DNA from 3 places in the Mesorhizobium sp. M2A.F.Ca.ET.067.02.1.1 genome. Region 1 is predicted to be linked to each of the others. Evidence: predicted binding sites of a transcription regulator. Region 1 holds the regulator's gene; each other region holds the start of a gene.

Region 1 (13,791 bases):
TTCGCTGCCGGTTACGTGCACATGATGGCACGCCGAACGCAGGCGGCCGTCACCGCACTAACCGATGCGATCACGCTCAATCCAAATCTGGCCATCGCTCATGTCATTCTGGGCGCCGCGTACGGCTTTGGAGGAATGCCGGAGGACGGCCTGCACCATCTCGCGATCGCCGAGCGACTTAGTCCGCGCGATTCCACGCAGCAGCCGGGAGTATTGACCGTGACCGGGATGTGTCACTTCGTTGCCCAACGATACGTCGACGCAGCGAGTTTCGAGCACCGAGCAGTGCAGCTTCGGCCACATTTTGGCGCTGCGTGGCGTACGCTGGCCGCCGCGGCAGGAATGGCAGGGGATCTCGATGAGGCGACGCATGCCCTTTCAGAGGCGAAGCGACTCCATCCAACGCTGTCGGTCCAATGGGTGGAGAAATATTACCCGATGGTCAGGGAACAGGATCGCGCCGCCTATATCGAGGGGCTGCGGACCGCCGGCCTCGAATGATGTACGCGTTTCGAGGAGCCTTGCCTCGCGAGGCGCAACTGTCACGGCGGGAATAGGGGTTTATTCCCCAGTCATACAAGGTCTCTCGGTCCAGGTTCAGATCTAGCGGCACATGTCCCATCTGGCGTGGTGTCGCGGATTGAATTAGCATTGCATCATGCTTCCTGGCGGAAGGCACCAGGGGATACGTTTCGAACTTGCCCGGCGGAAGAGGCGAGCGGAACGCGGGGAGGAACCAATGCGGAAGCTGCAGTCGCAAGGCGTTCATCACATCACGCTGGTCGGCGCCGGACGCCAGACCTCGATCGACTTCTGGGAAGGGGTGCTCGGCATGCCCTTCATCTTCGAGCAGCCCAATCTCGACAAGGCGAGCGAGAGCCATCTCTATTTCGATCCGGGCGACGGTCGCCTGATCACGGTCTTCACTGACGAGAGCCGCATCCCGGTCAAGCGGCGGACGCCGACCGATATCGGTTGCGTCCATCACATCGCCTTCGCGGTGTCGCGGGTCACCTTCCTGCAGGCGGTTGCGCGACTCGACGAGCGCGGCATCAAGCACAGCGGCGTCAAGGACCGCGGTTTCATGGATTCGATCTATTTCGAGGACCCGCTGGGGCTGCTGATCGAGCTTGCTTCCTACCGTTTCGAGCCGCCGGCCGGCTTCACCCATGCAGACGTGCTGATGGAGGCGCACAAGATCCGCGTGGCACGCGGCGACTACAATATCGCCGAACTCCATCTGGCCGACGCCATTCAGGCGCTGGTCGAGCGGTCGCGCGAAACCCTGTCGGACGAGCGGACGGCGAAGAATCCATATTGAGCAAGCCATAAGGGGAGGAACAGATGGCAAAGGCTGCAGCGAAGAGCGTGAAGAAACCCGCGGCCAAGGCCGCGGCAAAGCCGACCGCGAAGGCGGCGGCAAAAGCTGCGACGGCAAAGGCCGCGCCCAAGGCGACAACTAAGTCCGCGCCTAAAGCGACGGCAAAAGCCGCACCTAAAGCCAAGGCCAAACCGGCCAAGAAGCCCGGCATAAAACTCAGCATGCTGAGGCCGAGCGTCAACAACCTGACGGTCAGGGTGTTCGTGCGCGCGGCAGGGCTCGATCCCGCCGAGACCGATGCCTGGGGCCATACGCGCTCGCCTGAGTTCCTGGCGCGCAATCCGGCGCATCTGACGCCGATGATCGAGGACAAGGGCCTGCCGCGCGGGGTGCTGTGGGAAAGCTGCGCCATCATGCAGTATCTCGCCAACAAGCACGGGCTGGAGAAGTTCTATCCGAAGGCGCCGGCCAAGCGGGCAATGATCGACAGCGCCATGTTCTATCTGATCGGAACGCTTTATCCCTATGTCGCGCGCGCCACCTATCCGGCGCTCGGCTTCCCGCAATATGCCGGCGAGGTCGGCCACAGCGACGCCCATCCCGACAAAAAATCGGAAGCGCAGAAGGCGGCGATGGCCGCGATCGCCGAGCCGCTCGAGGTGTTTCACTCTTTCTTCCGCAACGGCAAACCGTTCATCGGCGGCAACAACCCCTCGATCGCCGACATAAGGCTGGGGGCAACGCTCGAATTCCTGGCGGTCGTCGACTATGCGCTGCCCAAATGGGCGAAGGAGTACATGGCGGCCCTGGAGAAGAAGCTCGGCAAGGCTTATGCCGAGCCGGCCGGCGACGTGCGCGGCTACATCGCGCATGTGAAATCGCAGGCCAGGGCGTAGCGGTCCCCGGCGTTAAGGTTTCGTTTACCTAAGACCTGTCTACTGGGTTGAGACCTCGCTGCGACCACGGATGTACTGGCGCCATGACGAGGCAAGGGAAAGGTCGGCTCAGTGCCGGCCTTTTGCTTTTTCGCTGCCATCGCCGAAATCACGACAGTATGATTGCACCCCGACGGGTGGACTGAAAGCCTATTGTCATCCTCGTCACGGATCGTACGATACCGTCCGGGGCAGAGCGACGGCGACGAGGACCTGCGACGAACACGGCAAGATTTCTGATGATGTCGGGGGCGCTGTCGGTTGTGCCCTTTCCAGCGGCCGCCACCGCACCGCTCAACGGCATGAACGAGGTCGGCGCCGCCCTGCTCGCCTGCTGGACGCCGCCGGCCAACTCCGACAATTCCTCGGTCACGCTCAGCTTCAGCTTCAAGCGCGACGGCACGCTGATCGGGCCGCCTAACACAACCGCCATCCATGTCGGCGGCGACGACAAGGCGCGCAAGGCCTATGTCGATGCGGCGATAAAGGCGCTGAATGACTGCCTGCCGCTCAGCCTTTCGCCGGCGCTGGCGCAAGGCATTCCCGGCAACGTCTTCACGCTGCAGTTCAACTCACCGAAGAAATGAGCGGCAGGCTCACCGTTTCAGGTCAGGCCGCCCGCGCCTGACCTGGCGCGCCTGAGTTGGGCATGTTTTTCCAACTCCGGCATCTCGAAGACATAGTCGCTCCAGGCCGAGTCCGGGATCTGCCCGGCCAGATAACAATCCAGCAGAAGGTTCTGCTCCGGGGTAAGGGGCCTCGGCGCCTGCTCATGATCCAACCCAAGCGAATGGATCAGGTTCCTGGTCAGGCCAGAGACGGTGAAGTGAATGGACATCTTCAGTCTCCTGGGTGCAGCGCGGATCACCAAAGCGCGTCGCGATCCTTCCGATTCGCTCATGCGCTTTGGGTCTCTATTTTACGCATGTCTTTATCCCGAAACCGGTTCCCACTTTCGGGAGACATGCTTTAGTGCCGGGAAACGTCCACCACCGGTCAAAGGTTTCACCAGCAATCGGTGATCGCGACGGCGGCTCGGTTTTTTACGCCGGCTGTTGTTCGACGCTGTCCGGCCGGCACTGGGCCCACGGATTGAAGGTTATTCGCAGATGACGCGATAGCGCTTGCCGTCTTCGCCGACATTCCTGCAGGTGAGGGGGCTCTGCTCGCCGGATGTCGGGTCGGGCAGATCCCGCCCGAAGGACGGTTTCGTCGAAGCGGGCCTGGAATGGCGCCGGACGGTCGGGCTCGCCGGCAGGCTTGCCGGCGCGCTCGGCGGCGGCGGAAACACATCCGACACGATCTGCCGCGAGGCGGTCGTTCCCGGCGGCGCCTCGTCCCAGACACGCCTGACATCCATCCGGCTTGGAACGATCACCGTGCCGTCGTCGCTTCGCGTGCAGGCGCCCGCTGCAAGCAGCGCCGGGCACAGGACGAAAGCGGCGATTCGATTGAACATTAGCAACACCTCAGGTGCTTTATAGTGTGTCGTCGCCTCAATCGCCAACAGTCGGATTACCGCAACCGGTGCCATGATGCTGGTTTTCTCAACGGCATCGAACGGCAGGTGGTTGCGATCCATTATGGTTAGCGGATCGTTAATGCTTGTCAGGCACATTTCCGCGACGAACCGCGAAGGGGGGTTCGGTTGGGGTGGCAACAGCATGGCGGACGTGGACAAGACGAGTGGGACTGGCGGCATGCGCGACCCCCTCGACGCAACGGTTGCGCATGACGACGACACGCCCGCCGACGAGGGCGGCGAGCAGCATCTTGCCGATCTCGAACGAACGATGGACGCCATGCGCATGGGCGTCGTGCTTCTGGACGCCCGGCTCGACACGCTGATCATCAACAAAGCCTACCGGGAGTTTTCCAGGATCCCCGACGGGGTGGTGACCATCGGCGCGCCATTCAGCCGCCTCATGGATCTCAATCGCCGCAACGGCATCTATGGCGAGATCGACGAACAGGAGTGGCAGCGCTACCTTGCCAGCCGAATCGCGGAAATTCGTGCCGGTTCCGTCGCGCCGCGCGAGTTCGTCCATGCCGACGGCCGCACGATGATATTCTCGGTGACGGCGTTGTCCGGCGGCAAGCGCCTGTTGACCTACTATGATGTCACCGAGGTCAAGCGCCGAGACGCCGAGATCGAAAGAGCCAATGCCAGGACGGCCGAGACGTTCAGCAATCTCAGCCTGATGGTCGATTCGATGCCGATCGGCGTCATCGTTGTCGATGCCGAATTGCAGGTCGAGGTGATCAACCGGGCCTTCTACGACTTCTGGGAGGTCGATCCGCGGCGCGCTCCAGCCGGCATCTCTTTTCGCGACCTAATGGAAGCCACTCGTGCCGCCGATCCGTTCGGCGGCGAGGAGCGGAACTGGCAAAGCCATGTGGCCGAGCGGGAATCCGAAATCCGGGCCGGCGCCGCAGGCTCCAGGCATTTGCCGCGCAGCGACGGCCGTACGCTGATCGCCTCGCTGGCGCCGCTTCCGGGCGGCAAGCGGCTGATCTCCTATGTCGACATCACCGACATGAAGCAGCGCGAGACCGAGGCCGAGGACGCGCGCAGGAACCTCACCACCGTCCTGGAGTCGCTGCCGGCGGGCGTCATCATCTACGACCGCGACGACCGCTTCGTCTTCGCCAACCGCAAGCTGCAGGACACGCTGCCGGCGCTGAAGCCGGCCTGGCAGCCGGGCCGCACATTCCGCGAGGCATTGTCTCTCGGCCATTCGGTCGGCTATTTCCGCTCGAGCGGCGACACTGAAATCGACGGTCTGTACGGCGTCGACACCGAGCGCTGGCTCGACGCCATGCTCAGGCGGTACCGTTTGCCAAATTCCGCCTACGAGCGCCTCAACGCCGACGGGCGCTGGTACCAGGTCTATGACATGCGCACCGATGACGGGACGTTCATCGGCGTGCGTGTCGATATCACCGACATCAGGGTCCGCGAAAAGGCGCTGCGCGACTCCATGCGCCAGATCGACCTCTACCGGCACGTGATGGATGAGCTGCCGGTGGCGGCCTTCATCAAGGCCGACGATCTCAGCATGGAATTCGTCAACAAGGCCTGGTGCGCGCTGACCGGATTCGCCAAGGACGAGGTGCTCGGCAAGACGGATCGCGAGCTTTTCGCGTCGGAAGAGGCGGACGGCTTCAGCAATGACGATACCGAAGTCGTGGCAACTGGCGCGGGGCGCGAGGTCGAGGAGGCTGTCACCCATCGCGACGGCACCGTGCGGCAGCTGATGACGCGCAAGAGCCGGCTGGTGGCCATTGACGGGTCGGTGCATCTGGTCGGTTCCAGCACCGACATCACCGACGTCAAGGCGCGCGAGCAGGCGCTTCGGCAGAGCATGAGCGAGAACGAGGTGTTCCGCAGCCTGATCGACAATGTGCCGGTGTCGATCTACGCCAAGCGTTCGGACCTCAGGCAATTCTATGTCAACAAGGGCTGGTGCGATCTCACCGGCTTCAGCAAGGAAGAGGCGATCGGCAAGACCGACGTCGAGATATTCGGCGCCGACGGCGAAGCCTTCGTCGCCGGCGACCTTGCCGTGCTGCGCACCGGCGAAACTCAGGAGATCGAAGAGACGGTGGTGCTGCCGGACGGCAGCGTCAGGCACCAGTTCGCGCGCAAGGGCGCGATGATCGCCTCCGACGGCTCGCTCTATCTCATCGGCTCCACCACCGACATCACCGAGCTCAAGCAGCGCGAGGCCGAGCTCAGCGAAGCACAGCGGCGCGCCGTGCTCGCCGACCGGGCCAAGTCGGAATTCCTCGCCAATATGAGCCACGAGATCCGCACGCCGATGAACGGGGTCCTTGGAATGGCAGAGCTTTTGGCAAAGTCGGACCTCGATCCGAAGCAGAAGACGTTCACCGACATCATCGTCAAATCCGGCAACGCGCTGCTCACCATCATCAACGACATCCTCGACTTCTCCAAGATCGACGCCGGCCAGCTGGTGCTCGACCCGGCGCCATTCAATCTTGCCGAGGCGATCGAGGATGTGGCGACGCTGGTCTCGACGCGCGCCAAGGAGAAGGACCTCGAGCTCATCGTGCGCGTCCAGCCGGGGCTCGACGGCCAGTTCGTCGGCGATGTCGGCCGCGTCAGGCAGATCGTCACCAACCTGCTCGGCAACGCGGTGAAGTTCACCGACGAGGGCCATGTGTTGGTCGATGTGACGGGCGAGCGGGTTCCCGCGGGAACGAAGCTCACCATTTCCGTGACGGATACCGGCATCGGCATTCCCGAGGACAAGATGAAGCTGGTGTTCGAGAAGTTCAGCCAGGTCGATACCTCCTCGACCAGGCGGCACGAAGGCACCGGCCTCGGCCTCGCCATCACCTCGCGGCTGGTCTCGATGATGGGCGGCGAGATCGGCGTCGACAGCGCCGAGGGCAAGGGCTCGACCTTCTGGTTCACGGTCACGCTGCCCCGGGCCGAGCAGGGCGGGCAGCGCATCACACCGGTCGACGTCACCGGCGCGCGCGTGCTCATCGTCGACGACAACGCGGTCAACCGCTCGATCCTGAGCGAGCAGATGGCGTCGTGGACGTTCGATGCCTGCGCTGCCGAAAGCGGCGCCGAAGGGCTTAAGGTGCTGATTGCAGCCGCTGCCTATGGCGTGCCGGTCGACTGCGTCGTGCTCGACTACCAGATGCCGGGCATGACCGGCGCCGAGATGGCGCGCATCGTGCGCAACACGGCGGGCCTGGCGCATACGCCCATCATCATGCTGACCTCGGTCGACCAGTCACTTGCCAACACTGCGTATCGCGACCTCGGCATCGATGCGCAGCTTATCAAGCCGGCGCGCTCCTCCGTCCTTCTGGAAACGCTGGTCGCGACCATCCAGCGTCATCGCCACAGCAGCGCCGCGGCGCAACCCGCCGTTGGCGGCAGCCTATCGCAAGCCGCGCCGGCGCAGACGGCGACGTCGGACCGCGCCATGCTGCAGCCGCCGCCCGTGCGAGCGCGCCAACGACCGGCCGAAGCCGAGCGCGGGCTCGACATCCTCGTCGCCGAGGACAATGAGGTGAACCAGATGGTGTTCACCCAGATCCTTGGCGAGACCGGCTACCGCTTCGAGATCGTCGGCAACGGCCGCACGGCGCTCGATGCTTTCGGCAAGCTCAATCCGCGCATGATCCTGATGGACGTGTCGATGCCGGAAATGAACGGGCTGGAAGCAACAGGCGCCATTCGCAAGCTCGAGCAGGACATGGGCACGCATGTGCCGATCGTGGGCGTCACGGCGCATGCGCTGAAGGGCGACCGCGAACGCTGCCTCGAGGCCGGCATGGACGATTACCTGCCGAAGCCGATCAGCCCGCGGGCGCTGCTCGAAAAGCTCGAGCGCTGGCTGGGTTCGGATATCGAGACCCGGCGCAGCGCGGGTTAAAGCGAATTTAGCCGGCAGGCGGGCGCAAGGCGTTGACGTATGCGTATGGTGCGATCGCACCATATCAAAGCCAACGCCAAGCTCTGACAATCGTAGCATTGATTCCGCTCTTCGGTTACGGGCGGGAGCAGCGACCGCCAACAAGAAACAGCGTCGACTCTACCCCAACGGACCTGTTTTCGGCGATGGCCACGCCATGATCCGCTCTGGCATGCAGGCAACGCGCTCTCGTCCGGATTTTATTTCCCGGCGGCCGCGATCCGGCCGCCGGGATAATTTTTGATTCAAAAGTCAGACAAGTCGCTGATTCCCGCGGCAAACTCCGGCCGGCCCGCAGAGACCGCCGGAAGCCCTTCCGAGCATCCCCGTTCAGGCGTTACCGGGCTGACACGAAACTGTCATGCGACTGTAATAATCGAAGTCTATTGCGCTCACCGGGCGCCGATAGAACGGGTGCCGAAAGACCATCTTCCGAACAGGAGCAGGCCACATGAGACATTTCATCCGCTCTGCGGCCGTTGCGATTGCAATGGCTGCGGCATCAACCCTTAGCATCTCCGCCGCGATGGCAGCCGATATCTCCGGCGCCGGCGCCACCTTCCCCTATCCGATCTATGCGAAGTGGGCCGACGCCTACAAGAAGGAGACCGGCATCGGTCTCAACTACCAGTCGATCGGCTCCGGCGGCGGCATCAAGCAGATCAAGGCCAAGACGGTGACCTTCGGCGCTTCCGACGCGCCGCTGAAGGGCGAGGATCTCAACTCCACCGGGCTCGCGCAGTTCCCGATGGTGATGGGCGGCATCGTTCCGGTCGTCAACCTCGAAGGCGTCAAGCCGGGCGAGCTGGTGCTCGACGGCCCGACGCTGGCCGACATCTTCTCCGGCAAGATCACCAACTGGAACGACGAAGCGATCAAGAAGCTCAACCCGGACGTTAAGCTGCCCGACCAGGCGATCGCGGTCGTGCACCGTTCGGACGGCTCGGGCACCACCTTCAACTTCAGCTACTATCTGGCCGACGTCAGCGCCGACTGGAAGTCGAAAGTCGGCGTCAACACCGCGCTCGAGTGGCCGGTGGGCATCGGCGCCAAGGGCAATGAGGGCGTCGCCAACAACGTCTCGCAGACCGGCGGCGCGATCGGCTATGTCGAATATGCCTATGCCAAGCAGAACAAGCTGACCTACACCGACCTGATCAACAAGGACGGCAAGAAGGTCGAGCCGACCGCCGCCGCCTTCTCGGCCGCCGCTGCCAATGCCGACTGGAACTCGCAGCCGGGCTACGGCGTCATCCTGGCCAACCAGGCCGGCGCCGAAACCTGGCCGATGACGTCCGCCACCTGGATCCTCGTCTACAAGAAGCCCGACGATGCCGCCGCCACCGGCGAGGCGCTCAAGTTCTTCGCCTGGTCCTACGCCAAGGGCGACGAGCTGGCCGCCAGCCTGGACTATGTTCCGATGCCCGACGCGGTCGTGAAGAGCGTCGAGGAAATGTGGGGCAAGGACATCGTCGACGCGAATGGCAAGCCGCTCTATTCCGGCATGTAATTCTGACGAACAAGGGAGGGCGCTTCCGGCGCCCTCCCGTCTCTTTCGAAATGCGAGGGGCTAGATGAGTGCCGTTTCCGAAGCCGCGACATCGTCCGCCATGCGGACCAGGGAAGCGACAGTGCGCCGCTTTGCCTTCACCGACATGGTCTTCCGGGCGGCCACGCGCGCTTCCGCCATCCTCGTGCTGGTTCTGCTCGGCGGGGTCGCCATCTCGCTGATCGCCGGATCGTGGGAAGCGCTGTCGAAATTCGGCATATCCTTCCTTTCGACCGAATCCTGGAACCCGGTCACCGAGAATTTCGGCGCGCTGGCGCCCATCTACGGCACCATCGTCACCTCGGCCATCGCCATCATCATCGCCGTGCCGATCGGCATCGGCATCGGCGTCTTCCTGACCGAGCTCTGCCCGCGTCCGCTGCGGCGCCCTATCGGCATCGCCGTCGAGCTTCTGGCCGGCATCCCCTCGATCATCTACGGCATCTGGGGCCTGTTCGTCTTCGCGCCGTTCCTGCAGACGACGATCCAGCCCTTCATCATCTGGCTCTTCAAAGGCGTCCCCGGCCTCAACAGCCTGTTTGCCGGCCCGCCCTACGGCATCGGCCTGCTGACCTCCTCGCTGATCCTGGCCATCATGGTGCTGCCCTTCATCACCTCGATCACCAAGGACGTGTTCGACACGGTGCCGGCGGTGTTGAAGGAATCGGCATACGGCATCGGCTGCACGACCTGGGAGGTGACGCGGCGCGTGACCATTCCCTACACCCGCGTCGGCATCATGGGCGGCGTCATGCTCGGCCTCGGCCGCGCGCTCGGCGAGACGATGGCCGTCACCTTCGTCATCGGCAACGCGCATCGCATCAGCGCCTCGCTGTTCGCGCCGGGCACGACGATCTCGGCGACGATCGCCAACGAGTTCACCGAGGCCGATGGCGCGATCTACACCTCCTCGCTGGTGGCTCTCGGCCTGATCCTGTTCATCATAACCTTCATCATCCTGGCGCTCGCACGCTACATGCTGCTGCGCATCGATAGCCGCACGGGAGCCTGACCGATGGCGACTGCCCAATCGCTTCACCAGAGCCGCAAGCGCAAGAATGCCGTGATGATGGCGCTGTGCGTCATAGCCGCCGGCATCGGGCTGGCCTGGCTGGCGCTGATCCTTGGCGCTCTGCTCTACAAGGGCCTTTCGGGGGTGAACCTTGCCGTGTTCACGGAAATGACGCCACCGCCCGGCGATGCCGGCGGCCTGCTCAACGCCATCTACGGCAGCATCGTGATGACGATCATCGGCATCGTCGTCGGCACGCCGATCGGCGTGCTGGCCGGCACCTACATGGCCGAGTACGGCCGCTTCTCGAAGCTGACCACGGTGGTGCGCTTCATCAACGACATCCTGTTGTCGGCCCCTTCGATCATCGTCGGCCTGTTCGTCTATGAGCTGATGGTGCGGCCGATGGGGCACTTCTCGGCCATCGCCGGCGCCGTCGCGCTGTCCATCCTGGTGATCCCCGTCGTGGTGCGCACCACCGAGGACATGCTGAACCTCGTGCCCAACGCGCTGCGCGAGGCAGGCACCGCCATCGGCGCGCCGCGCTGGGTGGTGATCCGCTCCGTCGCCTACCGCGCGGCGCTGTCCGGCATCGTGACCGGCATATTGCTGGCGATCGCCCGCATCTCCGGCGAGACGGCGCCGCTGCTCTTCACCGCGCTCAACAACCAGTTCTGGTCGAGCAATCTCAATGCCCCGATGGCCAGCCTGCCGGTGACCATCTTCCAGTTCGCTCTCAGCCCTTACGAGGAATGGCAGCAGCTGGCCTGGACGGGCGCACTCATAATCACCTTGACGGTTCTCGGGCTGAGCATCATCGCCCGCAGCCTAACCGGACGCAGAGAGGACAGATGAAACCGATGTTGTCCACCGACCTGAACGTAGCCGACACGACCGTCGAGAAGGCCAAGATCGAGGTCAAGAACCTCAACTTCTACTATGGCCAGTCGAAGGCGCTGAAGGACATCAACCTGTCGCTGCCCGAGCGCAGCGTGACCGCCTTCATCGGGCCGTCGGGCTGCGGGAAGTCGACGCTGCTGCGCGTCTTGAACCGCATCTACGAGCTTTATCCGAAGCAGAGCGCCGAGGGCCAGGTGCTGCTCGACGGCAAGAACATCCTCGATCGCTCGCAGGACCTCAACCTGCTCAGGACCAAGATCGGCATGGTGTTCCAGAAGCCGACGCCGTTCCCGATGTCGATCTACGAGAACATCGCCTTCGGCGTCAGGCTCTATGAGAAGATCAGCAAGGCCGAGATGGACAGCCGCGTCGAGTCGGCGCTGAAGCGCGCGGCGCTGTGGAACGAGGTCAAGGACAAGCTCAACGCCAGCGGCCAGAGCCTCTCGGGCGGCCAGCAGCAGCGCCTTTGCATCGCCCGCACCGTCGCGGTGAAGCCGGAGGTCATCCTGCTCGACGAACCGGCCTCGGCGCTCGATCCGCTCTCGACCGCCAAGATCGAGGAGCTGATCGACGAATTGCAGGCCGACTACACGATCGTCATCGTCACCCACAACATGCAGCAGGCGGCGCGCGTGTCGCGGCAGACGGCGTTCATGTATCTGGGCGAGCTGGTGGAATTCGACCGGACCGAGAAGATATTCACCTCGCCCCGCGAGAAGCGCACCCAGGACTACATCACCGGCCGCTTCGGCTGAGCTCATACGAGGACAACCTCATGGCCGAACATACCGTCGCCTCGTTCGACGAGGATCTGAGGCAGATCAGCCGGCTCATCAACGACATGGGCGATCTCGCCGGCTCCATGGTCGGCGGCTCGACCAGGGCCCTGCTCGAAAGCGACAATGCGCTGGCGCAGCGCGTCGTCTCCGACGATGCCATCATGGACGCGCGTCAGCGCGAGCTTGACGACCGCGCCATCACGCTGATCGCCAAGCGCCAGCCGATGGCGGACGATCTTCGCCACGTGGTCGGCTCGATACGCATGGCGGGCGACCTCGAACGCATCGGCGATCTCGCCAAGAACATCGCCAAGCGCGTCGGGTCAGTCGGCGTCAGCACTGCCCCGCGCGACCTCACGCATTCGATCGATTCCATGGCGCAACTGGTGCTGATCCAGGTCCAGGGCGTGATTCAGGAATATACGGTGGGTGATGCCACGGCGCTGGCCAAGCTTCGCAACGACGACGAACGCATCGACGTCAAATACACCTCCGTCTTCCGCGAGCTGTTGACCTACATGATGGAAGATCCACGCAACATCACCGCTTGCACGCATCTTCTGTTCTGCGCCAAGAACCTCGAGCGCATCGGTGACCATGTGACCAACATCGCCGAGAACGCCTATTATGTGCTGACCGGCACGCAATTGCCCGCCAACCGTCCCAAGCAGGACGAGACGGCAATGTCGGCGCCGGCCGCCTGACGGAAAAGGTTACCCCGATGATCGCGCCACGCATCATGGTGGTGGAGGACGAGGAGCCGCTGGGGGTGCTGCTCCGCTACAACCTCGAATCCGAGGGTTACCAGGTGGAAGTGGTGACCCGCGGCGACGAGGCCGAAATCCGCCTTCAGGAAAATGTTCCCGACCTGCTCGTGCTCGACTGGATGGTGCCGGCGGTCTCCGGCATCGAGCTCTGCCGGCGTCTCAGGATGCGGCCCGAGACCGAGCGGCTGCCGATCATCATGCTGACCGCGCGCGGTGAAGAAAGCGATCGGGTTCGAGGTTTGTCCACCGGCGCCGACGACTATCTGGTCAAGCCGTTCTCGACGCCGGAGTTCATGGCGCGCGTCAAGGCGCTGCTGCGCCGCGCCAAGCCCGAGGTGCTGTCCAGCGTGCTCAAGGTCGGCGACATCGTGCTCGACCGCGAATCGCACCGCGTCTATCGCAAGAAGAGCGAGATCAGGCTCGGCCCGACCGAGTTCCGCCTGCTCGAATTCATGATGCGGCATCCCGGCCGCGTGTTCTCGCGCAGCCAGCTGCTCGACAATGTCTGGGGCGAGACGATCTATATCGACGAGCGCACCGTGGACGTGCATGTCGGCCGCCTGCGCAAGGCCGTCAACAACGGCCGCATGCCCGACGTCATCCGCACCATCCGCGGGGCGGGTTATGCAATCCGGGAAGACTAGGGATATGCTGATATTCAGGTGAGGCCGGCCTGCGAATGGCGGCTTCCTGCGCTTCCGGTACTCACGTACCAAAAAGTACGCTCCGCTCCGGTTCTCGGAATCCACCATTTTCGACTCGGCCTGACCGGAATCTCAGCATATCCCGGCGCTTGAGCTTGCGGCTTATGCGACGTGCTTGCCCGCTCTTGCCTGGACACCCGGCGCGAAAATCTCCTGGTCGACGAAGGTCAGCGCGCGGGTGGCGCAGCCTTCGCGGATCAGCGGCAGCTCGTTCGGCTCGGTGTCGAAGGAGATCGAGCTCGAGTGCTGGCCGCCGGCGGTCTGGGCGATCGCCTCCCTCAGCGCCGGCTCGATCAGGTCGAAGGCGGCCGCGCTGACGCCGACCATGGCGACCGGCGCCGGGTCGATGAGGGCGAACAGGCTGC
Region 2 (4,394 bases), on a different contig from region 1:
GCGACGGCTTGTCGCCGGGCTTTCTGCCGTTGAACGGCGGGTCGGTGTTGAGGTTCGGCCAGTAAGCTCTTGGCAGATCGTCGAATTTGTCGACCGTGCCGTCGGCATTCTTCGGGTACCAGCGCGCCGGATCGCTGTCGCGGCTGGAATAGAAGGCGACCGCGTCGCGCAGGGTGTGTAAATAGCCATTGTGGAAGAAGCTTTTGCGCAAGGCCACGTTGCGCAGCGTCGGCGTCTCGAACAGGCCGCAATACTCGGCGCGGCCCTTGAAGTCGGTGCGCAGCGGGCCACACAGGCCGAGGTCGAAATTATCAGGATCGGAATTGGCGGGGATCGCCGGATTGCGCGGCACGGCAATCGCGATCAGGCCGTAGTCGGTGAACTGCGGCGGCTCGCCGTCATTGGCGGGCTCGCTCAAATGGCAGCTCGCGCAATTGCCCTTCGCCTCGTCCTCGAACAGCATCCGGCCGCGCAATTCCTGCGCCGAGAGCTGCGCCTTGCCGGCGAGGAAGGCGTCATAGCGGCTGGAATAGGGATAGAAATCGGCGCTGCTTTGCTCGAAGGTGCCGAGCGCTTCCACCGCGGCATCAAAAGCGTCCTGCGGATGGTCGAAGACATCGGCGCCGAAGGCGGCCTTGAAGGCGTCGGCATAGGGCGCCTTGCCCAGGCTGGCGGCCACCTGGGCCTTGTCCTTGTTGCCCATCTCGAAGGGCGACAGCAGCGGGATTCTCGCCTGGTCCTTGCCGTGGTCGGCGCGGCCGTCCCAGGTCAGGCCGCCGGTCGGGCCGTTGTCGACGCTCTCGTCTCCTTCGTCCTCAGAGTCGTAGAAATGCTCGCTGAAGGCTGGCGCTGCCTGCAAATAGCGCAGCGACGGCACGGCGCGCACGCCGGGCTGGTCGAGCTTGGCTCCGCCCATCTCGACCGGCGAGGCCGAGGCCGGTCCGAAGGCGTGATTGGGATCGTGGCAGGACGAGCAGGCCTGCTTGCCGGAAGCAGAGAGCGAAGGGTCGAAGAACATCTGCCGTCCGAGCGCCGTCAGCGCGTCGGCGCGGGCATAGGCTTGCGCGCGCGTCATTGGGCCGGGATGGACGCCCAATGGCTCCGCGGTATTGGCGCCGACGATCGAAGCTGCCAGCAGGGCGATCGCGTGATTTTTCCGTCTCATCGTGCGCGGCGACATCCCTGATTTCCTTCGCCCGATTTCGTTCGCGACGTAAGGTTCAAGTGCAACAGATTGATGACTGGCCGTCCCGCTCACGAAACCGTGTTTGACGGGGACGGAACTGTCACAAAGGTGACAAGGCATCGAAGTAGCTGGGCATTGATGCATCTGCGTTCCTGCATTGCCGTCCTCCAGCCATCCCCAAGCCACGAGGCATTTCCCAATGATCCGGTCCCTTCTCTCCCTTTGCCTCGCCACCACGGCGCTGGCATCGCTCGCTGCTCCTGCCCACGCGGCTCCCCCCGGCTACGACAAGATCGACACCGTCGTCGTCATCTACGCTGAGAACCGCAGCTTCGATAACCTCTATGGCGGCTTCCCCGGTGCCAACGGCCTGGCGAATGTGTCGCCCGGCCAGGCGCGCCAGCTCGACCGTGACGGCACGCCGCTTTCCGAATTGCCGCCGGCCTGGGGCGGGCTGACCGGCAAGGGCGTCACGCCGGCGGTGACGGAAGCGCAGAGCGCGCATCTCGCCAATGCGACATTCGCCATCGACGATCCGAACGGCTTCAACGAGGGCACCAACGTCGTCACGCATGACCTCTGGCACCGCTTCTACCAGGAGCAGATGCAGATCGACGGCGGCAAGAACGACAAGTTCGTCGCCTGGGCCGATTCCGGCTCGCTGGTGATGGGCCATTACGACGGCTCCAACCTGCCGATGTGGGCGATCGCCAAGAAGTACGTTCTGGCCGACAATTTCTTCCAAGGCGCCTTCGGCGGCTCCTTCCTCAACCACTTCATGCTCGCCTGCGCCTGCGTGCCCTACTATCCGAATGCCGACACCAGCCCGGTGAAGGGCCAGATCGCCGTCGTCGAGCCGGATGGCGTGACGCTGAAGCCGGCCGACAATTCGCCGGCCTCCGCGCTCGGCGGCGTGCCGAAATTCGCCAATGACGGCGCAATCACTCCAGACTTTTATGCCGTCAACACCATGCAGCCGCCCTACCAGCCGAGCGCCAACAAGCCGGCCGAGGGCGGCGACAAGGCGCTCGCCGATCCGGCTGCGCCGACCACCCTGCCGCCGCAGCACGAGATCACCATCGGCGATCTCCTGTCGCTGAAGGGCGTTTCCTGGGCTTGGTATTCGGGCGCGTGGGAGGCGGCGCTCGACGGCAAGAACGCGACGCCGGTGCCGAACTTCCAGTTCCACCACCAGCCCTTCAACTATTTCGCGGCCTATGCGCCGGGCACTGCTGCGCGCGCCGAGCACATCAAGGATGGCGGCCTCGGCGGCGAAGAGTTCATCAAGGCGATCGACGACGGCAAGCTGCCGCAGGTCTCATTCTACAAGCCGCAGGGCAACCTCAACGAACATGCCGGCTATGCCGACGTGACCTCGGGCGACCAGCATCTGGCCGACATCGTTTCGCATCTGGAGAAGAGCCCGCAATGGGCGCATATGCTGGTGGTCGTCACCTATGACGAGAATGGCGGCTTCTGGGATCACGTCGCGCCGCCCAAGGCCGACCGCTGGGGCCCGGGCAACCGCGTCCCAGCCTTCATCATCTCGCCCTATGCGAAGATGGGCATGGTCGACCACACGCAGTACGACACCACCTCGATCCTGCGCTTCATCACCAACCGCTACGACCTGCCGGTGCTGCAAGGCATCGTCGCCCGCGAGAAGGCGCTGCGCAACAACGACCAGCCGCCGATGGGCGATCTGACGGCGGCGCTGGATCTGACGAAGTAGCGTTTTCCTCGCCCCGCCAAAGGCGGGGAGAGGTGTCCGCGAAGCGGACGGAGAGGGGGCCTTCATAGGGCGCCCACGCTGCCTTTCAGGCGCCGGCGCCGCCCCTCATCCGCCTTCGGGCACCTTCTCCCCGTGAACGGGGAGAAGGCGGGGACGCGACGCCCGCGACAAGCCCTTTCTCCCCGTCACTATACGGGGAGAAATGTCCGGCAGGACAATGAGGGGCAGCGCTGACGTTGCAGGTTGTCCTCGTCAATTGTTGTCCTCGTCAATTCGCGTCCGCTATCAATAGCCTCCAAACTGGAGACGACACGATGGCTGACTTCAAGATCAGAACCCGCAACGCCGGCGCGCTCGCCGTCATGCCGCTGGGCGGCCTGCCGACGATAACCACCCCGACCGGTGGCATGGTCGATGTCGTCACGCAGGTCAGCGCCCCCGGCTTCAGCCCGCTTGACCTGCTCTATGCCTCCTTGGCCGCCTGCATGGTGCTCAGCGCCCGCATCGCCGCGACCCGCCTCGGCGTCGCCGACAGGCTCGGCGAGGTGAGGGCGGAGGTCACCGGTGAGAAGGCGAAGGACGAGCCCTCGCGGGTCGAGACGTTCACCATCAAGCTCGAGATCACCGGCGATCTCGATGCCGCGACGAAAGAACGTATCCTGGCGGACGCCGAGGGCATCTGCACCGTCTCCAACACGCTGCGCGGCGCGCCGGCGCTTCACGCGACGCTCGGGTGAGTCCGATGGCGCATCTCTCCGCAATCGACTACGCCACCGCCTCCGACGACATCCGCGCCGAGCATGACCGCGAGCTCAAGCTGCGCGGCCGCATGACCAACATGAAGCGCATCCTGCTTCATTCGCCGGCCGCGCACCGCATCTACGCCGAATGGTTCACGCTGCGCGATCTTCTCAAGCCCACGCTAGACGACCGCGCCATCTGGCTGTCCTCGAAGGCGATTGCCGAGACGATGCGCGCGGAGATTCCGGTCACCTTCTTCCGCAGGGCGCTGATCGAGGGCGGGCTCGATCCCGAAGCGATCGATCCCACCGCGGATGAGGCGCTTTTGATCGGCTTCGGCAAGGCGGTCGCGGCCGATGCCAATGCCGTTCCGGACGAGACCTGGGCCGCGCTCAAGGCCCGCTACGACGAAACGCTGCTGGTCAATCTCACCGCCTTCGCCGGCATCATGGTGGCGACCTGCGTGTTCACCAATGCGGTGAAGGTGGATCTCGACCCGGAGCTGGATGGGTATCGGAGGAAGGCCTAGGTCGAGTTCCTTCGCGCCCCCCTCTGTCCTGCCGGCTTCTCCAACGATCTCATTCACTCCGCAGGAATCGGGTGGCCCTTACATTGGCTTCGCCCCACTTTGATGGCGAGCAAGGAGCCATCCCGATGACCATCCACTCCCTGAACACCAAGCGCGCCAGCCGGTCCTCCGAATCCCGCGTCGCCGCTCAGGATTGGCGAGCCTTG
Region 3 (11,841 bases), on a different contig from region 1:
CCGCCGCTTCGGCTCGGTGACGGCGCTGCGCGACATGTCGTTCGCCGCGCATGCCAGCGAGGTGCACTGCCTGCTCGGCGACAATGGCGCCGGCAAGTCGACGCTGATCAAGACGCTGTCGGGCGTGCACACGCCGAGCGAAGGCCAGATGTATGTCGACGGCAAGCCGGTGACCTTCACCTCGCCGCGCCAGGCGCTCGACGCCGGCATCGCCACGGTCTTCCAAGACCTGTCGATGATCCCGCTGATGAGCATCACGCGCAATTTCTTCCTTGGCCGCGAGCCGGTGAAGGGCTGGGGGCCGGCCAGGCGTATCGACATGAAGACGGCCGACGCGATCGTCTATGACCAGCTCGGCAAGATCGGCATCAATGTGCGCGACCCGCAGCAGGCTGTCGGCACGCTTTCCGGCGGCGAGCGGCAATGCGTGGCGATCGCGCGCGCCGTCTATCACGGCGCCAGGGTGCTGATCCTCGACGAGCCGACCTCGGCGCTCGGGGTGCACCAGGCCTCGATCGTGCTGCGCTATGTGGCGCAGGCGCGCCAGCGCGGGCTCGCCGTCATCTTCATCACCCACAACATCCATCACGCCTATCCGATCGGCGATGTCTTCACCATGCTCAACCGCGGCCGCTCGCTCGGCACGTTCCGCAAGGGCGACATCAGCGAGAAGGAGGTGCTGGACATGATGGCCGGCGGCCGCGAGATCCGCGAATTGCAGCAGGAGCTGGAGCGCTTCACCAAGCCGGGATCCGGCGCGGAAGCGGTCACCTCCTGAAAGACTGAAAAGAGAGAAAAATGATCGACGCCGCATTGTTCGGCGCCGGGCTGATCGGCTCGGTGCATGCGAAAAATCTTGCCCGCCATCCGGATGTGCGCCTGCGCACCATCGTGGACCCGCGCCGCGACGCGGCCGAGCGGATCGCGGCCGGCACAGGCGCCGAGATCGCCGATACCGCGACGGTGATGAACGACCCGTCGATCAAGGCTGTGGTGATCGCGTCGGCCACCCGCACGCATGCCGAGCTGATCATCGAAGCCGCCGCCAAGGGCAAGGCGATCTTCTGCGAGAAGCCGATCGACCTCGACATCGCCAGCACGGACCAGTGCCTGGCTGCCGTGGAGAAGGCCGGCGTGCCGCTGCAGATCGGTTTCAACCGGCGCTTCGATCCGTCCTTCGCCGCTGTCAAGAAAAGGATCGACGCCGGCGAGATTGGCGCGGTCGAGCAGGTGATCATCACCAGCCGCGACCCTGAGCCGGAAACCGAGGAAGCGCTGGCCGGCGGCGGCGGCGTGTTCCGCGAGATGACCATCCATGATTTCGACATGGCGCGCTTTCTGCTCGGCGAGGAGCCGGTGGAGCTCTTCGCCACCGGCTCCTCGCTGGTCGAGTCCTACTACGCCAGGCTCGGCGACTACGACACGGCGATGTTCATCCTGCGCACGGCGTCCGGCCGGCAGTGCCACATCAACAACAGCGTGCGCGCCGTCTATGGCTACGACCAGCGCATCGAGGTGCATGGCGCGAAGGGCATGCTGCAGGCCGGCAACCGCACGCCGACCTCGGTCAGCCTCAGCGGCGAGAGCGGGATCGCGGCCGACCGGCCGCTCTATTTCTTCGTCGAGCGCTATGCCGAATCCTACGAGGCCGAGCTCGACCATTTCATCCAGTCGGTCGCCGCGGGCCGGACGCCGGCGGTCGGCGCGGCGGACGGACGCAAGGCGATGATCCTATGCGAAGCCGCCCTTGCCTCGGCGAAATCCGGCCGATTCGAGCCTGTCCGGTTCTGACGCGTTTGCCTGGCCTACCTCACATCGACCCAGCGCTGCTCCTGGAAGGAGCGCGCCATGGCATGCACGGAGCGCTCGATCTCCAGCCCCTCGTCGAAGTCGATGATGCGGGCCGGCCTGCCGGCGATGCGCATCAAAAGCTCGCGGCATTCGATCATCTTGAGGTCGTTGAAGCCGAGGCCGTGGCCGGGCGCGGGCAGGAAAGAATCATAGGGCTTGTGATGCGGCGCGACCAGGATGGTGCGATAGCCCTGCTCGGTCGGCCGGTCGGCGGTGAGATAGAGCTGGAATTCGTTCATCCGCTCCTGGTCATAGAGGATCGAACCCTTGGAGCCGAAGATCTGGATGGCGATGCGGCCCTTGCGGCCCCAGGCCGAGCGGTTGACCAGCAGCGTGCCGGCGACACCGTTTTCGAGATGCATGAGCACGCTGGCGATGTCATAGGTCTCGACCGCGCGGCGGGCGCCCGAAGCGGTCTTGCGGTCGGCATAGGGTTTGGCCATGTCGCACATGACGCGCGAAACGCGGCCGAACAGCACCTTGATCAGCGACAGCGGATGGACGGCGAAATCGTCGAGCGCGCCGTAACCGGACGAAGCCTCGTGCTTCCAGAAGAACAGCGCTTCCGGGTCGGCCATGAAGTCCTCGTCCATCTCGATGCGCAGGAGGTTGACGTCGCCGATTATCTTCTCCTCGAGCAGCGCGCCGATATGGCGGATGGCGGGGTTCTGGATGTAGTTGTAGCCGAGCCCGGCGACCTTGCCGGATTTCCTGGCCGCGGCCGCCATGGTCTCGGCCTCGGTGAAACTCGGCGCCATCGGCTTCTCGCACCACAGATGCTTGCCGGCTTCGAGGATGGCAATTGCCATCTCGGGATGGAACTGGTTGGGCGTGGTCAGCGAGACGACATCGACCTCCGGATCGTTGACCACGGCGCGCCAGTCGCCGGAACCCTTGGCGAAGCCGAACTCGCTGGCCTTGCGCCGGGCCAGCTCGTCATTCACCTCGCCCAGATGCACCAGCTTGGGCTTCTCGACATCGGGAAAGACGGTGCCCACCGCGTTCCAGGCGATGGCGTGGCACTTGCCCATGAAGCCCGTGCCGATGAGGCCCACTCCGACCATGTCGATTGTCTCCGAGATGAAGGAAATACTGGTGTGGACTGATTAGTCCATTTTGCCTTCGAATGGAACATCCAAATCATTTTTTATGGTGTTCTTGCGCGAACTCGCTATGATGAGGCAGGAGAGGGACAACCATTATGGGCGCGGACGGAGCGACGATGGACGAACGGGTGCCTCGCGATTTCGAAACGCTGCGCGCGACGATCCTGGACAGGCGCGCGAGCCTGCCCAAGCGCATCGCGCAGATCGCCGCCTATGCGCTCGACAACCCCGACGATATCGCCTTCGGCACGGCGGCGAGCATCGCCGCCTCGGCCGGCGTCCAGCCCTCGACGCTGATCCGTTTTGCCCAGCAGCTCGGCTTCGACGGCTTCACCAGCCTGCAGCAGGTTTTCCGCGAGCGGCTGCGCGAGCGCAACTCCTCCTATGACGAAAGGCTGGCGGCGCTGCGTGCCAAGGCGGAGGAAGGCGCCGGCCACCGGGCAATCTTCGACGGCTTCGTCGCCGCCGCCAGCACCTCACTCAGCGACATTTCGCGTGCGTTGAACGACGCGCATTTCGAAGAGGCGATCGCACTCCTGGCGAAAGCCGAGACCATCTATGTGCTGGCCAAGCGCCGCTCCTATCCGGTCGCCTCCTACATCGCCTATGCGCTCGGCAAGCTCAAGATCCGCAACCAGCTGGTGGAATCGGCCGCCGGGCTGAACGCCGAGATGATCGGCTTCGCCACGCCGCGCGACGCCGTCATCGCCATCAGCTTCTCGCCTTACGCCCCCGCGACCATCGAGGAGACGCGCGCGATCGCGGAACAGGGCGTGCCGATCGTGGCCATCACCGACTCGTCCTTCTCGCCGCTGGCGCAGTTCGCCAAGGTCTGGTTCGAGGTCGCCGAGGCCGATTTCGGCGGCTTCCGCTCGATCTCGGCGACGATGGCTTTAGCGATGGCGCTGACAGTCGCCGTCGGCGAAAAGCGCCGCGAAACCGGGCGCCGGCGCAAGGGCTGAGCCTCGCGGAGGCGCGCTTTTCGGCTCGGGAACACTCATTCCATATTGACTAAGGATTGGAATTAATATTTCATATTGGCAACATCGCGCCGTCGCCGGCGCGTGCTGTCCAAAACGACGCTGCTCTGCATAACAAGGCCGATGGGAGGTTCGAATGGGCGAAGCCGTGGAAGGGAAATACCCGCCGCTCGACGTCATCACCATCGGCCGCGCATCGGTCGATCTCTATGGCCAGCAGATCGGCTCGCGGCTGGAGGACATCACCTCCTTCGCCAAGTCGGTCGGCGGCTGCCCGGCCAACATTTCCGTCGGCACGGCAAGGCTCGGCCTGCGCTCGGCGCTGCTGACGCGCGTCGGCGACGAGCAGATGGGCCGCTTCATCCGCGAGCAGCTCCGGCGCGAGGGCGTCTCCGTCGATGGCCTGAAGACCGACAAGGAGCGGCTGACGGCGCTGGTGCTGCTCTCGGTCGAGAGCGAAGGCGTCTCGCCGATGATTTTCTACCGCTCCGACTGCGCCGACATGGCGCTGGCCGAAGAGGATATCGACGAGGCCTTCATCGCCTCGGCGCGCTCAGTGGTCGTCACCGGCACGCATTTTTCGCGGCCGAATTCCGATGCCGCGCAGCGCAAGGCGATCCGGCTGATGAAGGCCCGAGGCGGCAAGGTAGTCTTCGACATCGACTATCGCCCGAACCTCTGGGGCCTTGCCGGCCATGCCGAAGGTTTCGAGCGTTATGTCAAATCCGACCGTGTCTCAGCGCAGCTGAAGACGGTGCTTCCGGACTGCGATCTCATTGTCGGCACCGAGGAGGAGATCATGATCGCTTCCGGAGCCGACGACTGTCTGAGCGCGCTGAAGACGATCCGTGCGCTTTCCTCGGCCACCATCGTGCTGAAGCGCGGCGCCAAGGGCTGCATCGTCTATGACGGCCCGATCAGCGACGACCTCGAGGACGGCATCGTCGGCAAGGGTTTCCCGATCGAGATCTACAATGTGCTGGGCGCCGGCGACGCCTTCATGTCCGGCTTCCTGCGCGGCTGGCTGGGCGGCGAAAGCTTTGCCACCGCAGCCACCTGGGCCAATGCCTGCGGCGCCTTTGCGGTGTCGCGCCTGCTCTGCGCGCCGGAATATCCGACCTTCGAGGAGCTGCAGTTCTTCCTGAAGAACGGCAGCAAGCACCTGGCGCTGCGCAAGGACGAGGCGATCAACCATATCCATTGGGCGACGACGCGCAGGCGCGACATTCCCTCGCTGATGGCTTTGGCCTGCGACCATCGCGTGCAGCTGGAGGATGTCGCGGCCAGGGTCGGCGCCGACGTTTCGCGTATCCCCGATTTCAAGGTCCTGACCGTCAAGGCGGCGGCAAAAGTCGTAGCCGGTCGCGACGGGTACGGCATGCTGATCGACGAGAAATACGGCCGCGACGCCATGTTCGAATTCGCCCGCCATTCCTTCTCCTGGCTCGGACGTCCGGTCGAGTTGCCGGGATCGCGGCCGCTGCGCTTCGAATTCTCGCAGGATATCGGCTCGCAGCTCACCGAATGGCCGGTCGACCATTGCATCAAATGCCTGTGCTTCTACCACCCGGACGACCCGGAAGCGCTGAAAGTCGAGCAGCAGCAGAAGCTGCGCGCTTTGTTCGAGGCGGCGCGGAAAGTCGGCCGCGAACTGCTGGTCGAGATCATCGCCGGCAAGCATGGCAAGCTCGACGACACCACCATTCCGCGTGCGCTGGAGGAACTCTATGCGCTGGGCATCAAGCCCGACTGGTGGAAGCTCGAGCCGCAAGCTTCCGCAGGCGCCTGGGCGAAGATCGAACAGGTGATCGTCAGGAACGACCCATGGTGCCGCGGCGTCGTGCTGCTCGGTCTCGAAGCGCCGCAGGACGAGCTGGTCGCAGCCTTCGCCGCGACGGCCAATGCGCCGATCGTCAAGGGATTCGCGGTCGGTCGCACCATCTTCATCAACGCCGCCGAACAATGGCTGGCCGGCCGGATGTCGGATGACGAGGCCATCGCCGACATGGCGTCCCGCTTCGAACAGTTGACCGAAGCGTGGCTTGCCGCGCGCGGCCGTAAAGCAGCATAAGAAAACGGCGTCAACGAAAGCCGGAGGAAACGACAATGACGAAGACCGTTCGCCTGACGATGGCGCAGGCGCTGACCCGCTTTCTCAGCCGCCAAATGACCGAGATCGACGGCAAGACGGTGCCGATCTTCGGCGGCGTGTGGGCAATCTTCGGCCATGGCAATGTCGCCGGCATCGGCGAGGCGCTCTACCAGGTCCGCGACGAGCTGCCGACCTTCCGCGCCCATAACGAGCAGGCGATGGCGCATGCGGCGATCGCCTATGGCAAGGCGAATTTCCGCCGCCGCTTCATGGCCGCGACCTCTTCGATCGGCCCCGGCGCGCTGAACATGGTGACCGCGGCGGCGCTGGCGCATGTGAACCGGCTGCCCGTCCTGTTCCTGCCCGGCGATGTGTTCGCCAACCGTCTGCCCGACCCGGTGCTGCAGCAGGCGGAGGATTTCTCCGACGGCACCGCGAGCGTCAACGACTGCTTCCGGCCCGTGTCGCGCTATTTCGATCGCATCACGCGGCCGGAGCAGATCATCCCGGCGCTCAACCGCGCGATGCAGGTGCTGACCGATCCCGCCGAATGCGGCCCGGTGACGCTGTCGCTCTGCCAGGACGTGCAGGCCGAGGCCTATGATTATCCCGAAAGCCTGTTCGCCGAGCGCGTCTGGGCGCCGCGCAGGCTGCGCCCGGACCGCAATGAATTGGCGGCGGCCGTCGCAGCGCTGAAAGGAGCGAAGAAGCCGCTGGTGATCGCCGGCGGCGGCGTGCTCTATTCGCAGGCTTCCGGTGAACTGGTGAAGCTGGTGCAGGGCGCGGGCATTCCGGTCTGCGAAACGCAGGGCGGCAAGTCTTCGCTGCCCGACGATCATCCGCTCAACATGGCGGCGGTCGGCGTGACCGGCACATCGGCCGCCAACCGTCTGGCCGAGGAGGCCGATGTCGTGCTCGCCGTCGGCACCAGGCTGCAGGATTTCACCACCGGCTCCTGGGCGTTGTTCAAGAATGCCGGCCGGACCATCATTGGCCTCAATACCCAGGTTTTCGATGCCGGCAAGCATTGGGCGCTGCCGCTGGTTTGCGACGCCGCCGAGGGCCTGGCAGAACTCGGCGCGGCGCTGAATGGCTGGAAGGCCCCTAGCGCCTGGACCGACAATGCGCTGAAGGGCAAGATGGAGTGGCAGGCCGCCGCCGCCAAGGTGACGGCTTCGACCAACGCCGCCTACCCTTCCGATGCGCAGGTGATCGGCGCCGTGCAGCGCGCCATGGGCTCGGGCGTGACGCTGCTGAATGCGTCCGGCGGCCTGCCGGGAGAACTGCACAAACTCTGGCAGGCGGGCGCTCCCGGCTCGTATCATGGGGAATACGGCTTCTCGACCATGGGCTATGAGATTGCCGGGGGGCTCGGCGCCAAGATGGCGAAACCCGATCAGGAGGTCGTCGTCATGGTCGGCGACGGCTCCTATCTGATGATGAATTCCGAGATCGCCACCTCGGTGATGCTTGGCCTGAAGCTCACCATCGTGCTGCTTGACAACCGCGGCTATGGCTGCATCAACCGGCTGCAGATGGCGACCGGCGGCGCCAACTTCAACAATCTCTTGAAGGACGCGCGCCACGAAGTGCTGCCCGAGGTCGATTTCGCCGCGCATGCGGCAAGCATGGGCGCCATCGCCGAGAAGGCGGCGTCGATCGCCGAGCTGGAGACGGCGTTGGCCAAGGCGAAGAAGAACGACAGGACGACGGTTCTGGTCATAGACACCGATCCGCTGATCTCGACCGACGCCGGCGGCCACTGGTGGGACGTCGCCGTGCCGGAAGTCTCGGCGCGACGCGAAGTGAACGCCGCGCGCAAAGTCTACGAAGAAAAGCGTCAGATGCAGAAGATCGGAGATTGAAGCTGACAGCGCAGATCCCCTACCTCCCCCTTGTGGGGAGGTCGGACCGAAGGTCCGGGTGGGGTCGGCGCTGCCCCCTCCCCGCTGCTTCGCGGCGACCCTCCCCACAAAGGCTGATGGTAGGAACGAACCGACATTTGGAGTGACGACTTGAAAGCCAAACTGGGCATGTCTCCCATCGCATGGTGGAACGACGATCTCGTGGAACTGAGCGACGACGTGTCGCTGGAGGAGTGCCTGCGCCAGTCGCGCTCGGCCGGCTTCACCGGCATGGAAAAGGGCCGCCGTTTTCCCGATGATCCTTCGGTGATGCTGCCGATCCTGAAAGCTGCCGACGTCACCCTTTGCGGCGGCTGGTTCTCCGGCACGCTGGTCAACGAGGACCTGGCGAAGAACAAGGACCGCATCCAGCCTATGATCGACCTATTCAAGGCGGTCGACGCGCCCTGCATCGTTTATGGCGAGGTCGGCCGTTCGATCCAGGGCGACCGCTCAAAGCCTTTGGCCACCAAGCCGAAACTTTCGGACGACGAGATGAAGGCCTATGGCCGGCGCGTCACCGAATTCGGCGAATGGTGCGCGGAGCAGGGCATGCCGCTTTCCTACCACCATCACATGGCCGCTGTGGTCGAGACCGAGCCGGAGCTCGATGCCTTCATGCGCAACTCCGGCGAAGGCATCCCGCTTTTGCTCGACGCCGGCCATCTCGCCTTTGCCGGCGGCGATGTGCTGCGCGCCATCGACAACCATCACAAGCGCATCAACCATGTCCATGTGAAGGATGTGCGCATGGGTGTGATCGAGGGGCTCGACCGCTCCAAACAGTCCTTCCTCGATGCCGTGGCGCTCGGCGCCTTCACCGTGCCGGGCGACGGCTCGCTCGATTTCGGCGCCATTGTGCAGCGTTTCGCAGATTATGGCTATGAAGGCTGGTTCGTCGTGGAAGCCGAACAGGATCCTAAGAAGAACCCGCCGCTCAAGATGGCCCAGGTCGGCCACAAGGAGCTGATGCGAGTGATGACAGCCGCCGGCTACACGGTGGAGACGCAAGGGTTTCCGGCCTGAACGGTGGATTAGACAGGGCATCCGATCTATCTGATGCGCTTTGGGCAAATCCTGGATTGGCGCGATGAAAGACTATGAGCACCCCTTTTTCAGGCCGCTGTGGCGGCGCATCGCCGTCGTCGTGGTCTGCCTGATCTGGTCGGCGATCGAGTTCGCCTCCGGTACGCCGTTCTGGGGCGTCATCGCGCTCGGCTTCGCCGGCTATGCGGTGTGGCAGTTTTTCTATCTCTACAAGCCGGTTGAGGAGGCGAAGCCTCCGGCCGAGCCGAAGGAATAATCCAAAGGAGCCCCGCATGTCGAAACTCATCGTCAAGGCCGACAGGGGCCACGGCCATGTCGCGCATGTCACGCCGCAAAGCGCCGGCTGGACCTATGTCGGGTTCGACCTGCATCGGCTGAAGGCGGGCGAGACGGCGTCCGGCAAGACGGGCGACCGCGAGGTTTGCCTGGTCTTCGTCACCGGCAAGGGCAAGGCGACCGCCGGCGGCAAGGATCTCGGCCTGCTCGGCGAGCGCATGTCGCCTTTCGAAGGCAAGCCGTGGTCGGTCTATGTGCCGCAAGGCACCGAATGGTCGGTGACCGCCGACACCGAGCTGGAACTCGCCGTCTGCTCGGCGCCGGGCCTCGGCGGCGGCCTGCCGGCGCGCGTCATCGGGCCGGACGATCTCGGCCAGGAGGTACGTGGCAAGGGCACCAACACGCGCTACGTCACCAATATCCTGCCCGAGGGCAAGCCGGCGGATTCGCTGCTGGTGGTCGAGGTCATCACGCCCGGCGGCCACACGTCCAGCTACCCGCCGCACAAGCACGACCAGGACAATCTGCCGGCCGAGTCCTACCTGGAAGAGACCTACTATCACCGCCTCAACCCGCCGCAGGGTTTTGCCTTCCAGCGCGTCTACACCGACGCCGACCGCAACGGCGTGCGCGAGCTGGACGAGGCGATGGCGATCGAGGACGGCGATGTCGTGCTGGTGCCGAAGGGCTATCACCCCTGCGCGGCCTGCCACGGCTACGACCTCTATTATCTCAACGTCATGGCCGGACCGAAGCGGACGTGGAAATTCCACAACGCGGCCGAGCACGAATGGCTGATGAAGGCCTGACTGCGCATTGGTCCAGCCGGGAGAAAATCGTCGGCTAACGAGCTTGCGGCTGGACTTGCCTTCGAAAACCCATGAAAGCTTCGTCAATCCGTCATGGAAATCACCTATGGCAGCGGTTCCGGTGCATGTCGCCGCAAACGCCTTGGCGTTTTGGGACCCACGACTTGCCAAGACAATGACTTGAAGCGCGTCGCATGATCCTTCGGGCGCGGCGCGCTTGACGAGGAACGCCAATGCGCTACGCCATCTACTACACACCGGAACAGGACGAGAAGCTGGCGCGCATTGCCGCCAACTGGCTGGGCCGCGACCCATTCGGGGCGGCGACGCGGCCGGTGGAGGCCGTGGGCGATCTGTCTGCCGCGGAAGTCGCCTTCCACACGGCGTCGGCCAGGCGCTACGGGTTCCATGCGACGCTGAAGGCGCCATTCCGGCTGGCGCCGAACGAGACCGAAGCCTCGCTGCGGGCCGCGCTCGACGCTTTCGCCGAGGCGACGCCGCCTGTCGTCATCCCGCGTCTGGTCGTCGGGCAGATCGACGGCTTCTTCGCGCTGGTGCCGGAAACGCGGTTCGCGCCGCTCAACGACTTCGCCGGCGAGGTGGTGCGCGCCTTCGACAGTTTCCGCGCGCCGCTCACCGAGGCCGAGATCGAGCGCCGCAGCCCCGATGCGCTGAAGCCGGACGAGTTCCGCAACCTCTGCCAATGGGGCTATCCTTACGTCTTCGACACATTCCGCTTCCACATGACGCTGTCGGGGCGCGTCGGGCCCGAGGAGAGCCCGCGTCTTCGCGCGGCGATCGACGGCCTGTTCGCCGACGTGCTGCGGCAGCCGGTGCCGGTGGATGCGCTGACCCTGTTCGTCGAAAGCGAGCCCGGCGCCCCGTTCATGGTGCTTTCGCACCACGCGCTTGGCCGTGGCCAGGCCCGCAAGACAGCTTGATTTGATTGCCGACCGCTCGAGATAGGACCGCCTGAGATGACCGCCGAAACCGTTCTCACCAATACCCGCATCGTGCTGCCCGACGAGATCGTCGAGGGCTCGCTTCTGTTGCGCGACGGCCTGATCGCCGCCGTCGAGCCGGGCGCTGCCCGCACCGGCGAGGATATGGGCGGCGACTACATCATCCCGGGCCTCGTCGAGCTGCACACCGATCACCTCGAAGGGCATTACGCGCCACGCCCGAAAGTGCGCTGGAACCCGATCGCCGCCGTGCTTGCCCATGATGCCCAGGTGGCGACCGCCGGCATCACCACCGTGCTCGACGCCCTGCGCGTCGGCATGGACGAGGACGCCGACCTGAAATCCGACGATGTGCGCAAGCTGGCCGATGCGATCGAGGACAGCGTGCGCCAGGATCGGCTCAGGGCCGACCATTTCATCCATTTGCGCTGCGAGGTCTCGGCGCCCGATTGCCTCGAGGCTTTCGCCAATTTCGAGACCGACGACAGGGTGAAGCTCGCCTCGCTGATGGACCATGCGCCCGGACAGCGCCAGTTCGTCAATCTTGAAACCTATGCCTATTACTACCAGCGCAAGCTGAAGCTGACCGACCGCGACTTCCAGAAATTCTGCGAGAAGCGGATGGCGGAATCGGCCCGCAATTCCGGCCCGAACCGGGTCTTCATCTCGGCCGCCTGCCGCGAGCGCGGCATCGTGCTAGCCAGCCATGACGATGCGACCGCCGGCCATGTCGACGAGGCGATCGAGCAGGGCGTGCGCGTCGCCGAGTTCCCGACGACGGAAGAAGCGGCCAAGGCCTCCAAGGCGGCGGGTC

Evidence for each region. The regulator PhoB, encoded in region 1, activates phosphate uptake and scavenging genes when phosphate is short. The targets are predictions, from matches to a motif close to TGTCATNNANCTGTCAT.
Region 2: the regulator PhoB is predicted to act here: its motif matches at 1,227-1,243, upstream of EOA28_RS25035 (acid phosphatase).
Region 3: the regulator PhoB is predicted to act here: its motif matches at 10,144-10,160, upstream of EOA28_RS08485 (DUF1045 domain-containing protein).

Annotation. Positions count from the first base shown of each region.
Region 1 covers NZ_RZSB01000022.1:9,698-23,488, forward strand. The annotation lists gene EOA28_RS04315 (winged helix-turn-helix domain-containing protein) at 1-25, shown strand, start outside; gene EOA28_RS04320 (hypothetical protein) at 22-501, shown strand; gene EOA28_RS04325 (VOC family protein) at 740-1,321, shown strand; gene EOA28_RS04330 (glutathione S-transferase family protein) at 1,345-2,217, shown strand; gene EOA28_RS04335 (hypothetical protein) at 2,499-2,843, shown strand; gene EOA28_RS04340 (hypothetical protein) at 2,861-3,094, opposite strand; gene EOA28_RS04345 (hypothetical protein) at 3,356-3,922, opposite strand; gene EOA28_RS04350 (PAS-domain containing protein) at 3,921-7,676, shown strand; gene pstS (phosphate ABC transporter substrate-binding protein PstS) at 8,167-9,225, shown strand; gene pstC (phosphate ABC transporter permease subunit PstC) at 9,290-10,276, shown strand; gene pstA (phosphate ABC transporter permease PstA) at 10,280-11,131, shown strand; gene pstB (phosphate ABC transporter ATP-binding protein PstB) at 11,128-11,931, shown strand; gene phoU (phosphate signaling complex protein PhoU) at 11,952-12,659, shown strand; gene phoB (phosphate regulon transcriptional regulator PhoB) at 12,677-13,366, shown strand; partial or broken gene EOA28_RS04385 (ROK family protein) at 13,529-13,791, opposite strand, start outside.
Region 2 covers NZ_RZSB01000461.1:261-4,654, forward strand. The annotation lists gene EOA28_RS25030 (cytochrome-c peroxidase) at 1-1,180, opposite strand, end outside; gene EOA28_RS25035 (acid phosphatase) at 1,386-2,918, shown strand; gene EOA28_RS25040 (OsmC family protein) at 3,233-3,655, shown strand; gene EOA28_RS25045 (hypothetical protein) at 3,661-4,188, shown strand; partial or broken gene EOA28_RS25050 (proline hydroxylase) at 4,314-4,394, shown strand, end outside.
Region 3 covers NZ_RZSB01000069.1:1,271-13,111, reverse strand. The annotation lists gene EOA28_RS08530 (ATP-binding cassette domain-containing protein) at 1-778, shown strand, start outside; gene iolG (inositol 2-dehydrogenase) at 799-1,791, shown strand; gene EOA28_RS08520 (Gfo/Idh/MocA family oxidoreductase) at 1,806-2,915, opposite strand; gene EOA28_RS08515 (MurR/RpiR family transcriptional regulator) at 3,074-3,919, shown strand; gene iolC (5-dehydro-2-deoxygluconokinase) at 4,074-6,008, shown strand; gene iolD (3D-(3,5/4)-trihydroxycyclohexane-1,2-dione acylhydrolase (decyclizing)) at 6,044-7,894, shown strand; gene iolE (myo-inosose-2 dehydratase) at 8,045-8,959, shown strand; gene EOA28_RS08495 (DUF3329 domain-containing protein) at 9,024-9,236, shown strand; gene iolB (5-deoxy-glucuronate isomerase) at 9,253-10,065, shown strand; gene EOA28_RS08485 (DUF1045 domain-containing protein) at 10,299-11,006, shown strand; gene EOA28_RS08480 (alpha-D-ribose 1-methylphosphonate 5-triphosphate diphosphatase) at 11,043-11,841, shown strand, end outside.